Regions from separate parts of the Streptomyces sp. NPDC000345 genome, predicted to be linked through region 3. Evidence: riboswitches for the same ligand, from Rfam matches in the RefSeq annotation. Region 3 holds a riboswitch; each other region holds the start of a gene.
What was found. A riboswitch is a leader RNA that binds a small molecule or an ion and turns the genes downstream of it on or off. The one in region 3 is predicted to bind cyclic di-AMP.
Positions count from the first base shown of each region.

Region 1: it holds a riboswitch for cyclic di-AMP, as region 3 does, so the genes downstream of both, ACFY30_RS29510 (M23 family metallopeptidase) here and ACFY30_RS33395 (C40 family peptidase) in region 3, are expected to answer to the same signal.
Region 2: it holds a riboswitch for cyclic di-AMP, as region 3 does, so the genes downstream of both, ACFY30_RS03955 (transglycosylase SLT domain-containing protein) here and ACFY30_RS33395 (C40 family peptidase) in region 3, are expected to answer to the same signal.
Region 4: it holds a riboswitch for cyclic di-AMP, as region 3 does, so the genes downstream of both, ACFY30_RS22025 (M23 family metallopeptidase) here and ACFY30_RS33395 (C40 family peptidase) in region 3, are expected to answer to the same signal.

Region 1 covers NZ_JBIAZE010000014.1:122,363-124,552, reverse strand. The annotation lists gene ACFY30_RS29515 (GntR family transcriptional regulator) at 1-195, opposite strand, end outside; gene ACFY30_RS29510 (M23 family metallopeptidase) at 384-1,127, opposite strand; cyclic di-AMP (ydaO/yuaA leader) riboswitch at 1,142-1,303, opposite strand; gene ACFY30_RS29505 (M16 family metallopeptidase) at 1,528-2,190, opposite strand, start outside.
Region 2 covers NZ_JBIAZE010000001.1:852,377-854,566, reverse strand. The annotation lists gene ACFY30_RS03960 (HAD family hydrolase) at 1-348, shown strand, start outside; gene ACFY30_RS03955 (transglycosylase SLT domain-containing protein) at 358-819, opposite strand; cyclic di-AMP (ydaO/yuaA leader) riboswitch at 823-1,048, opposite strand; gene ACFY30_RS03950 (polyprenyl synthetase family protein) at 1,449-2,190, shown strand, end outside.
Region 3 covers NZ_JBIAZE010000018.1:152,670-154,859, reverse strand. The annotation lists gene ACFY30_RS33400 (hypothetical protein) at 1-253, shown strand, start outside; cyclic di-AMP (ydaO/yuaA leader) riboswitch at 626-812, shown strand; gene ACFY30_RS33395 (C40 family peptidase) at 816-1,289, shown strand; gene ACFY30_RS33390 (ATP-binding protein) at 1,334-1,813, opposite strand; gene ACFY30_RS33385 (helix-turn-helix domain-containing protein) at 2,025-2,190, shown strand, end outside.
Region 4 covers NZ_JBIAZE010000009.1:22,621-24,810, forward strand. The annotation lists gene ACFY30_RS22025 (M23 family metallopeptidase) at 1-987, opposite strand, end outside; cyclic di-AMP (ydaO/yuaA leader) riboswitch at 995-1,162, opposite strand; tRNA gene ACFY30_RS22030 (tRNA-Met) at 1,409-1,482, opposite strand; gene ACFY30_RS22035 (dihydrofolate reductase family protein) at 1,545-2,190, opposite strand, start outside.

The DNA of each region.
Region 1 (2,190 bases), on a different contig from region 3:
GCACGCGCCCGCGTGGCGCCGGGTGACGACGAAACCCTCGGCCTCCAGGGTGCGCAGTGCCTCCCGGACGGGGACGCGGGAAACTCCGTAGCGGCGGGCGAGGAGTTCCTCGGTGAGGCGGCTGCCGCGCTCGTAGACACCCGCGACGATGTCGTCCCGGATGGCCGTGCACACCGAGTGCGCCGGAATACGCATGACCGACCTCCGCCTTAATCCCCGTGAAACGTCGACGATTGACGTGTGTTCCGTGACTCTATTGCAATGAGCCGGAATTTCCGATGGCGGACCGGAATCCAGGGATATTTTTTGGACAGCGGGGGGTCGTAAACGGCGAAAGCCCCGGCCACGCGGGCCGGGGCTGGACGATCTGTCGCCGTGTGTCGTCAGACGTTCACACCGTGCTGGCGGAGGTAGGCGACCGGGTCGATGTCCGAGCCGTACTCCGCCGTGGTGCGGGCCTCGAAGTGCAGATGCGGGCCGGTGACGTTGCCGGTCGCGCCGGACAGGCCGATCTGCTGCCCCGGGGTGACCTGCTGCCCCACGGAGACCCCGATGGAGGACAGGTGACCGTACTGGGTGTAGGTGCCGTCGTTCATCTTGATGACGACCTGGTTGCCGTACGCCCCGCCCCAGCCCGCCTCGACGACCGTGCCCAGGCCGACCGCGTGCACGGGCGTGCCGCTGGCGGCGTGGAAGTCGATGCCGGTGTGGCTGCCGGAGGACCACAGCGAGCTGCTGGCCTGGTAGCCGGTGGAGACGTAGGAACCGGTGATCGGCAGCACGAAGGCGTTCAGGCGCTTGCGCTCGGCCTCGCGGGCGGCACGCACGCGTGCCTCGCGCTCCTCCGCGGCCTTCTTGGCGGCGGCCACGCGCGCGGCCTCCTCGAAGGCGGCCTTCTTCTGCACGGCGACCTGGTCGTCGATCTGCTCGGCGACGGACTCGCCGGCGGTGACGACGGGGATCAGCCCCGTCTCCTCGGGCGTGGGCTCGGCGGCGAAGGCCGGGGCGGAGGCGACGGTGGCCATGACACCGGTGGTGGTGAGCGCCGCGACGCTCGCCGCGCGCGCGGTGGTGCGCTGCATCCGGCTGGGGCGACGGTGCTTGCCGGTGGCGCAGGTGAACGCCATGAAGTTGAGCGGTCCTTTCCTTCCTTCTCGCCTACCGGGTTAGCTGACGGGTTCGGAGCAGGAAGGTCTCCTACGGGCCCCCTCGCGTTCGCGCGGGCGTCCGATTCACCCCAGGGACTTCATGGGTCCCCGGCTCCCCTGGCTCGCGCCGTACGGGGACTCGGCGATGACTGTTCGGTGCCGCGGATGCGGCGCACTGCCTGACGAACAGCCCGCATGAAGCTATGCGGCGCCGCTTTCAATCCTCAAACGGATCAGGGTTTTTGTAGCGCATCCCACAGCACAGACAGGCAACCTCTGCCTCAATCCGGACATCTTGCGGCCCTGGTGGCCGTCGCCGTCCACCAGGGCCCGTACGCGCGTGTGCCGTTGGCCTCGGCGGCCGCGGGTCCGGTCGCCGCTACTCCGCCGGCACGACCTTCACCTCGCCGATGCCGAGCGCCTCGACGGCCTCCTCGATCCGGGCGGCGTCACCGACGAGGACGGTCACCAGACGGTCCACCGGGAAGGCGCTCACGGCCGCTGCGGTGGCCTCCACCGTGCCGGTCGCGGCGAGCTGCTGGTACAGCGTGGCCTGGTAGTCGTCCGGCAGATGCTGCTCGACCTGGTCGGCCAGGGTGCTCGCGACGGCCGCGGCGGTCTCGTACTTCAGCGGCGCCACGCCCACCAGGTTCTGCACGGCGACGTCGCGCTCGGCGTCCGTCAGACCCTCGGCGGCGAGGGTGCGCAGCACCTTCCACAGGTCGTCCAGGGCGGGACCGGTGTTCGGCGTGTCGACGGAGCCGCTGATGGCCAGCATCGCGGCGCCCGAGCCGTCCGGCGCGGACCGGAGCACCTGCCCGAAGGCGCGCACCCCGTAGGTGTAGCCCTTCTCCTCGCGCAGGACGCGGTCCAGGCGGGAGGTGAGGGTGCCGCCGAGGCAGTACGTGCCGAGCACCTGCGCGGGCCACACGCGCGCGTGCCGGTCGGCGCCGATACGGCCGATGAGCAGCTGCGTCTGGACGGCGCCGGGGCGGTCCACGATGACCACGCGGCCGGTGTCGTCGGCGGTCACCGGCGGGAC
Region 2 (2,190 bases), on a different contig from region 3:
CTGCTGCGCCACCCCACCCTGTCCGACGACGAGTTGGCGGCGACGGCCCGGGCGGTGGCCGGCTCGCTCGCCACCGTCACCATGTCGGGGCCCGGCACGGTGGAGCTGCAGCCGTGCGGGGTCACCAAGGCGACCGGACTGGCCCTGGCCGCGGACCACCTGGGCCTGCGGCCCGAGGACACCCTGGCCTTCGGGGACATGCCCAACGACATCCCGATGTTCGACTGGGCCGCCCGCGGTGTCGCGATGGCCAACGCCCACCCGGAGCTCAAGGCGGTCGCCGACGAGGTGACGACGTCGAACGAGGACGACGGCGTCGCCGTCGTCCTCGAACGTCTCTGTCCCTAGCGGCTCGGCTCAGTACGCGCCGAACACGTTGTCGATCGAGCCGTACCGCGCAGCCGCGTAGTTGCAGGAGGCGGTGATGTTCGCGACCGGGTCGTACGGGTCCCAGGAGGTGCCGGACACGTGGTACGCGTTGAAGGTCGGGTCGATGATCTGCAGCAGGCCCTTGGACGGGGTGCCGGCGGCAGCGTTGGAGTCCCAGAGGTTGATGGCGGACGGGTTGCCCGAGGACTCGCGCAGCACGTTGCGGTAGATGCCGTTGTAGGTGCCCGGGATCCCGTGCTGCGCCATGACCTGGAGCGACGCGCGGATCCAGCCGTCGAGGTTGTTGGCGTAGCCGAGGCTGGTGGCGGTGGCCACGGTCGGGGTCGCCGCGGAGGCGGTGGTCGCGCCGAAGAGCGGGAGGGCGAGCACGGTGACGCCGGTGGCGGCGACGGCGAGCGCGCGGGCGAGGCGGCGGGGCTGAGCGGGCATGGCGAAGTTCCTCTCCGTCGCCTGCGAGGTGAGCTGTCGGGTTCGGGCGGGAGCTGCCCGGCCGGTCCTCGCGGACACGACTTCACCCCAAGCCGTCCCGGTATGTCCTGAACATGCCCACAGACATGTCCGGGTCCGCCCGGTGCGGCGACTTACCTGGTTCCCCCGCTCCTGCCCTGGTGTTCTCGGTGGGTGCCGGGGCGGTGGCAGGATTCGGCGTCCGCCCGACAGGCCGGGAACGTATGCGAGAGCACATGTCCGGAACAAGTGGCGGATTCACAGTTCGGCCCTATTGACCTTGGTCTGCGCTCTATGGGGTGCTTGATCCTTTGTGGCTGCAAACGTCAACTCGCTTGAGCGGGAAGAGGAATCGGAATGGGGCGGAGGGGAACCTGTTTCCCGGGGGAGTGAGCCAACTCACCGGCATCCACAAGAGGGGCTAATCGGGCAATAGCCTCAACGGGTTATTAAGGGGCCGATGCCGAGGGGGGACCCTTATACGGCCGGGCTGTAACCGTGGGGGCTCGCGGTGATCGAAACATGACCGGATACGCTGACTTGAGTGAGCGCAGAGACCTATCGACAAACCGCGTAGTCGCCAGTAGACACCAGCAGACAGGAGACCCCTCGTGACCGTCGTCGAGCCGTTTGGGCTGAGCGTGCGGGACCAGGCTCTGGAAGCCGATGTCCAGGCCGGACTGGCGGCTGTCGAGGAAGGCTTGCTCGAGGCCACCAAGAGTGAGGTGCCGTTCATCACCGAGGCGGCCCAGCACCTGCTGCGGGCCGGCGGGAAGCGGTTCCGCCCGCTGCTCGTGATGCTCGCGGCACGCTTCGGCGACCCCTACGCGCCGGGAATCGTCCCCTCGGCCGTCGTGGTGGAGCTCACCCATCTGGCCACCCTCTACCACGACGACGTCATGGACGAGGCCGCGGTGCGGCGCGGGGTGCCCAGCGCGAACGCCCGCTGGGGCAACTCGCTCGCCGTCCTCACCGGCGACTTCCTCTTCGCGCGCGCCTCGCACATCCTGGCCGACCTCGGCCCGGAGGCGGTGCGGGTGCAGGCGGAGGCGTTCGAGCGGCTGGTCACCGGCCAGATCCTGGAGACGGCCGGCCCGGTCGACGGCCGTGACCCGGTCGAGCACTACCTCGACGTCCTCGGCGGCAAGACCGGCTCCCTGGTGGCGGTCTCCTGCCGGTTCGGCGCGATGATGTCGGGCGCCGACGAGACCGTCGTGGACGTGCTGACCCAGTACGGGGAGCGGCTCGGCGTCGCCTTCCAGCTCGCCGACGACGTCCTCGACATCGCCTCCGACTCCCACGAGTCGGGCAAGACGCCGGGCACGGACCTGCGTGAGGGCGTCCCCACGCTTC
Region 3 (2,190 bases):
GATCGACCGATACCTGGACGTGGTGGACCTGCTCGGGCGGATCAATCCCGCCCGCCACGGCGACACGTACCGCGGTCTGCGGGCCGCCCAGGCGCTGGTGGCGAGGGCGGCGGAGCTGCGTGACGCGCTGGCGCTGATGCACCAGCGGGGCGAGAGCGAGCTGTCCGCGCCGACCCTCGCGCGGGCGCTGCGCGTCCTGGACGGGGAGCGCCGTACGGCGCGTGTCACGGTGCCTCCGCTCTCCGACAGTTGACCCACGGCCGTCCGGCCCGGCACGGCCGCGTCACGAGCGCGACGTCCGGGCCGGACCCGAAACGCACCAGACGGATTACCCCCGTTCGGCGGAGCGGCGGCTCCCCTCGCGAGCGCGCGCGAGTTGCCGAAAGCGCCGTTTCCCGGAGCCGCACAAGGGGTAGCGCCGCAGGTCGGAGGGCTTTTGGCGGCCTTGACACCTGAGCGTCCATCAGGGTGTCCACCCGAACGGGTGAGTGGTGAGTAACCCCACAAATCCACGGTTCCATTGGGATTTTTGGTCAACGGTGAGTCAAGATCCCTGTCTGACGACAAGTCCCCGCCACAAGCGGCGGGGCGGTCCGGGCGGACGCCGAGTCCTGCCGCTGCCCGGATTGACCGGTCGACAGAAGTGCATCGGCAGGAGTGGAGGACCCAAGCACGACGGGTCGCCGGAACGTCGCCTCCGCAGGGAGACGCCGGACCGAGCAACCCTTGGGGTGAAGCCGCGCGAGCGGCCGGGCACCTTTGTCAGCCCGAATCCGACAGGTCATCCTTCACAGGCGGTTGACGAAGGGTTGCGCATGACTGCGCTCAATCGTGTCCCGTCGCTCATGGCCAGGGCCGGTACGGCCTCTGCCTTCGCCATCGCCGCCGTCGGTGGCTCGATCGTGATCCCCGGTGTCGCCTCCGACGCGGCGGCTGCCACACCGGCGACCAAGGCACTGCAGGTCGCGGCGTCCAAGAAGGGCTCTCCGTACAAGTACGGGGCGACCGGGCCGAAGAGGTTCGACTGCTCGGGTCTCACGCTGTACTCGTTCAAGAAGGCGGGCAAGACGCTGCCGCGCACGGCGGCACAGCAGTACAACAAGACCCGCCACATCTCTGCCGCCAGCCGCAAGGCCGGCGACCTGGTGTTCTTCCACTCGGGGTCGAACGTGTACCACGTCGGCATCTACGCCGGTAAGGGCAAGATCTGGCACTCGCCCAAGACGGGAGACGTGGTGAAGCTGCAGAAGATCTGGACCAAGAGCGTCTGGTACGGCCGGGTCCGCTGACCCTCGTCGTCCTTCCGGGGCGGTGGCGGCGTCCTGACGCGCCGTCAACGCCCCGGGAGTTCGCCGGCCGGCGGGATCGCCACGGCTTCCACGGCCGGCTCCGCCGGGACGGTCCAGGGCAGCTCCACCGCGACCGTCTTGCCGCCCTCGCGCGTGGGGCGGACTCTGAGCTTGCCGCCGCATTCGGCGGTCAGCCAGCGAATGATCACCAGACCTCGGCCGTTGTCCTGCTGGACGGCGGCCGGCAGTCGTTTGGGCAGGCGCGGGTGGCTGTCGGTCACGCCGACGTACAGGCGCTCGTCACGGTCGAGGACGAGGTCCACCGTGAAGGTGGGTGACAGCCCGAAGGTGTGCTGTACGGCGTTGGTGGCGAGTTCCGAGACGATCAGCCGGATGGTGTCGGCCGCCTCGCTGTCCGCCGGCAGACCCCACTCGCCGAGAGTGCCGGCCACGAAACCGCGGGCGGCGGAGACCGAGGCGGGATCGCTCGGCAGAGTGACGGATGCTTCCAGATGGTCTGCCATGGCGACCTCGTCCCTTTCCCACCGGACCGGAGTCCGACACGCTGCGGATGGTTCGAGTACGGTCCCGGACCGGTGCTTCTTCGCCAGACTGCCATTACCGCGCCGGTCCCGGTGGCGATCCACCGGGATATGCATATATCTGTCGCCCGATGCGGTGAACTCTGCCACGGTCGAACATTCTGGACGGCACGTCAGGAATAAGGAGGAGCTCATGCAGCACGGCCCTGCGGTGCGCCGCCGGAAGCTGGGCGCCGAGCTGCGCAGTCTGCGCGCCCGGGCGGGGCTCACGAGCGGCGAGGCGGCCCGGCTCGTCGGATGGCACCAGTCCAAGGTGAGCCGTATAGAGACCGGCACCAGTGGTACGAAACCGGCCGATG
Region 4 (2,190 bases), on a different contig from region 3:
GTCGGCACTGCCGTTCGCGTGGACCTCCAGGTGGAGGTGGGCGCCGGTCACGTTGCCGGTGGCACCCACGCGGCCGATCACGTCACCGGTGGCGACCTTCTGGCCGACGCTGACGCTGATCGACGACTGGTGGCAGAACCACAGCTCGGTGCCGTCGTCCAGGGTGAGGATGGTGCGGTAGCCGTAGGCGCCGGCCCAGCCCGCCTCGGTGATGGTGCCGCTGTGTACGGCCTTGATGAGCGTGCCGGTGGGAGCGGCGAAGTCCAGGCCGGTGTGGTAGCCGGAGGACCAGAGGGAGCCGGCCTGACCGAAGGTCGAGGTGATGGTGTACGAGGAGGTCGGCAGCGTGTACTGCTTGGCCAGTTCGGCCAGGCGCGCGGCCTCGGCCTTCTCCCTGGCGGCCTCCTCGGCCTTCTCCTTCGCGGCGGCGGCCTCGGCCTCCGCCTCCTTCTCGGCCTTGGCGACGGCGGCCGCCTCCGCCTTGGCCGCGGCGGCCTCGGCGACGGCCTGGGCCTTGGAGGCGACCTGGGTCTGCTGCGACTCGGCCTGCGCCATGATCCGGCTGCGCAGCGCCTCACCGGCGTCGGCGGCGGTCCGGCTGCTGTCGGTGGCGGTCTCGGAGCCGAAGCTCGCGAGCGCCGGGGCGGCGTCCTCGGCGGGGTCGTCGTCGGAGATGAGGGAGCCCACGCCGGGCAGGTCCGGCATGGAGATGGAGACCGGGGCCTTGCCGGTGTTGGCGCTGGCCATGCCGCCGGCGCTGACGGCGGCTATGACGCCGACGCCGAGAACGGTGGAGCTGCGGGCGAACCCGCCGCCGCGCTGCTTGGCGACCCGGTGCTTGCCCCGGACCGGGCGAATGGACTCCGCGGTGGGGTTCCATTCCTCCCAGGGGCCCTCGTCGGTGCGGTAGCCGCCGTAGCCGTAGGTCTCGGCGGACCGCTGGCTCGGCACGAACGGGGCTTCTGGGGCAGGCCGGTTGGACGCCACGCGGGCGCACTCCTTTCCTTCCGTCGCCTACCGGGTTAGCTGACGGGTTCGGAGCGGGAAGGTCTCCTACGCGCGTATACCGTTCGTGACTCTGCGAGTTCACGGCGGCTTCCGCGTGATTCACCCCAAGGTGGTGGTTCCCCGGTTCCCTTGCGGGATTCGGCGCGTGCGCACGGAGCCGCCTCTTGTGACGGCTGGGACGACCGCGCTGCGTTATCGAACGTTAATAGACCCGGGCACGGGTTTCCAAGCTCTTCGGCTTGATCAACTACATTTTTGGCCTGGACCTTTCAGGCCATGACCGTTGAAAAACGGGCGAGTTGACCGGAAAGCACAGCGAACGCACAGCCGTCGACCGGGAGATCCCGGAAACACACCGAGGGCCGGAACCCTGAAAAGGATTCCGGCCCTCAGCCTTCAGTAGCGGGGACAGGATTTGAACCTGCGACCTCTGGGTTATGAGCCCAGCGAGCTACCGAGCTGCTCCACCCCGCGTCGGTATGACACCAGTGTACGTCATCTACGGAGCTGATTGTTCATGGCCGGTGCGACCCCCGTCACACCAGGTGCCGGTTGGGCTCCTTCGCCCGCTCGGCGTACTCCGGGAGGACGACGACGTCGGCCCCCTCCGCACCCAGGAGGCCGATGCCGTCGGCGGCCGTCACGAAGGTGTCCGGCTCCTGCCAGGCGGTGACCACCCGGCGCACGCCCGCGTCGAGGATGAGACGGGCGCAGGGCAGCGGGCGGGAGGAGCGGCGGGCGCAGGGTTCCAGGCTGCTGTAGACGGTGGCCGTGGCCAGGCGGGGGTCGGCGGGGTCGAGTTTCGCCAGGGCGGCCTCCTCGGCGTGGACGACCGGGTCACCGGCCTCGCGGGAGTGGCCGCGCGCCAGTTCCGTCCCGTCGGCGGCGACGATCACCGCGCCGACGCTGAACGCGGTCCGCGAGGGCGGGCACAGGGCGGCGAGTTCACAGGCGAGGGCCAGCCAGCGGCGGTCGGCGGCGGAGGGGAGCCGGCCGGTGCCGGGGGCGGTGGGCTCGTAGCGCATGAGCACCACGTCCTCGATCCGCCGGGTCTCGGCCAGGCGCAGCCGGCCGCCCTGGTAGGCGCCGGGACCGAAGAGCCGGGGTGCCTCCGGGTCGCCCACGAACAGCGGGGCGAGGACGAGTTGGAGTTCGTCGGCGAGGCCCTGCTGGAGAAGCTGG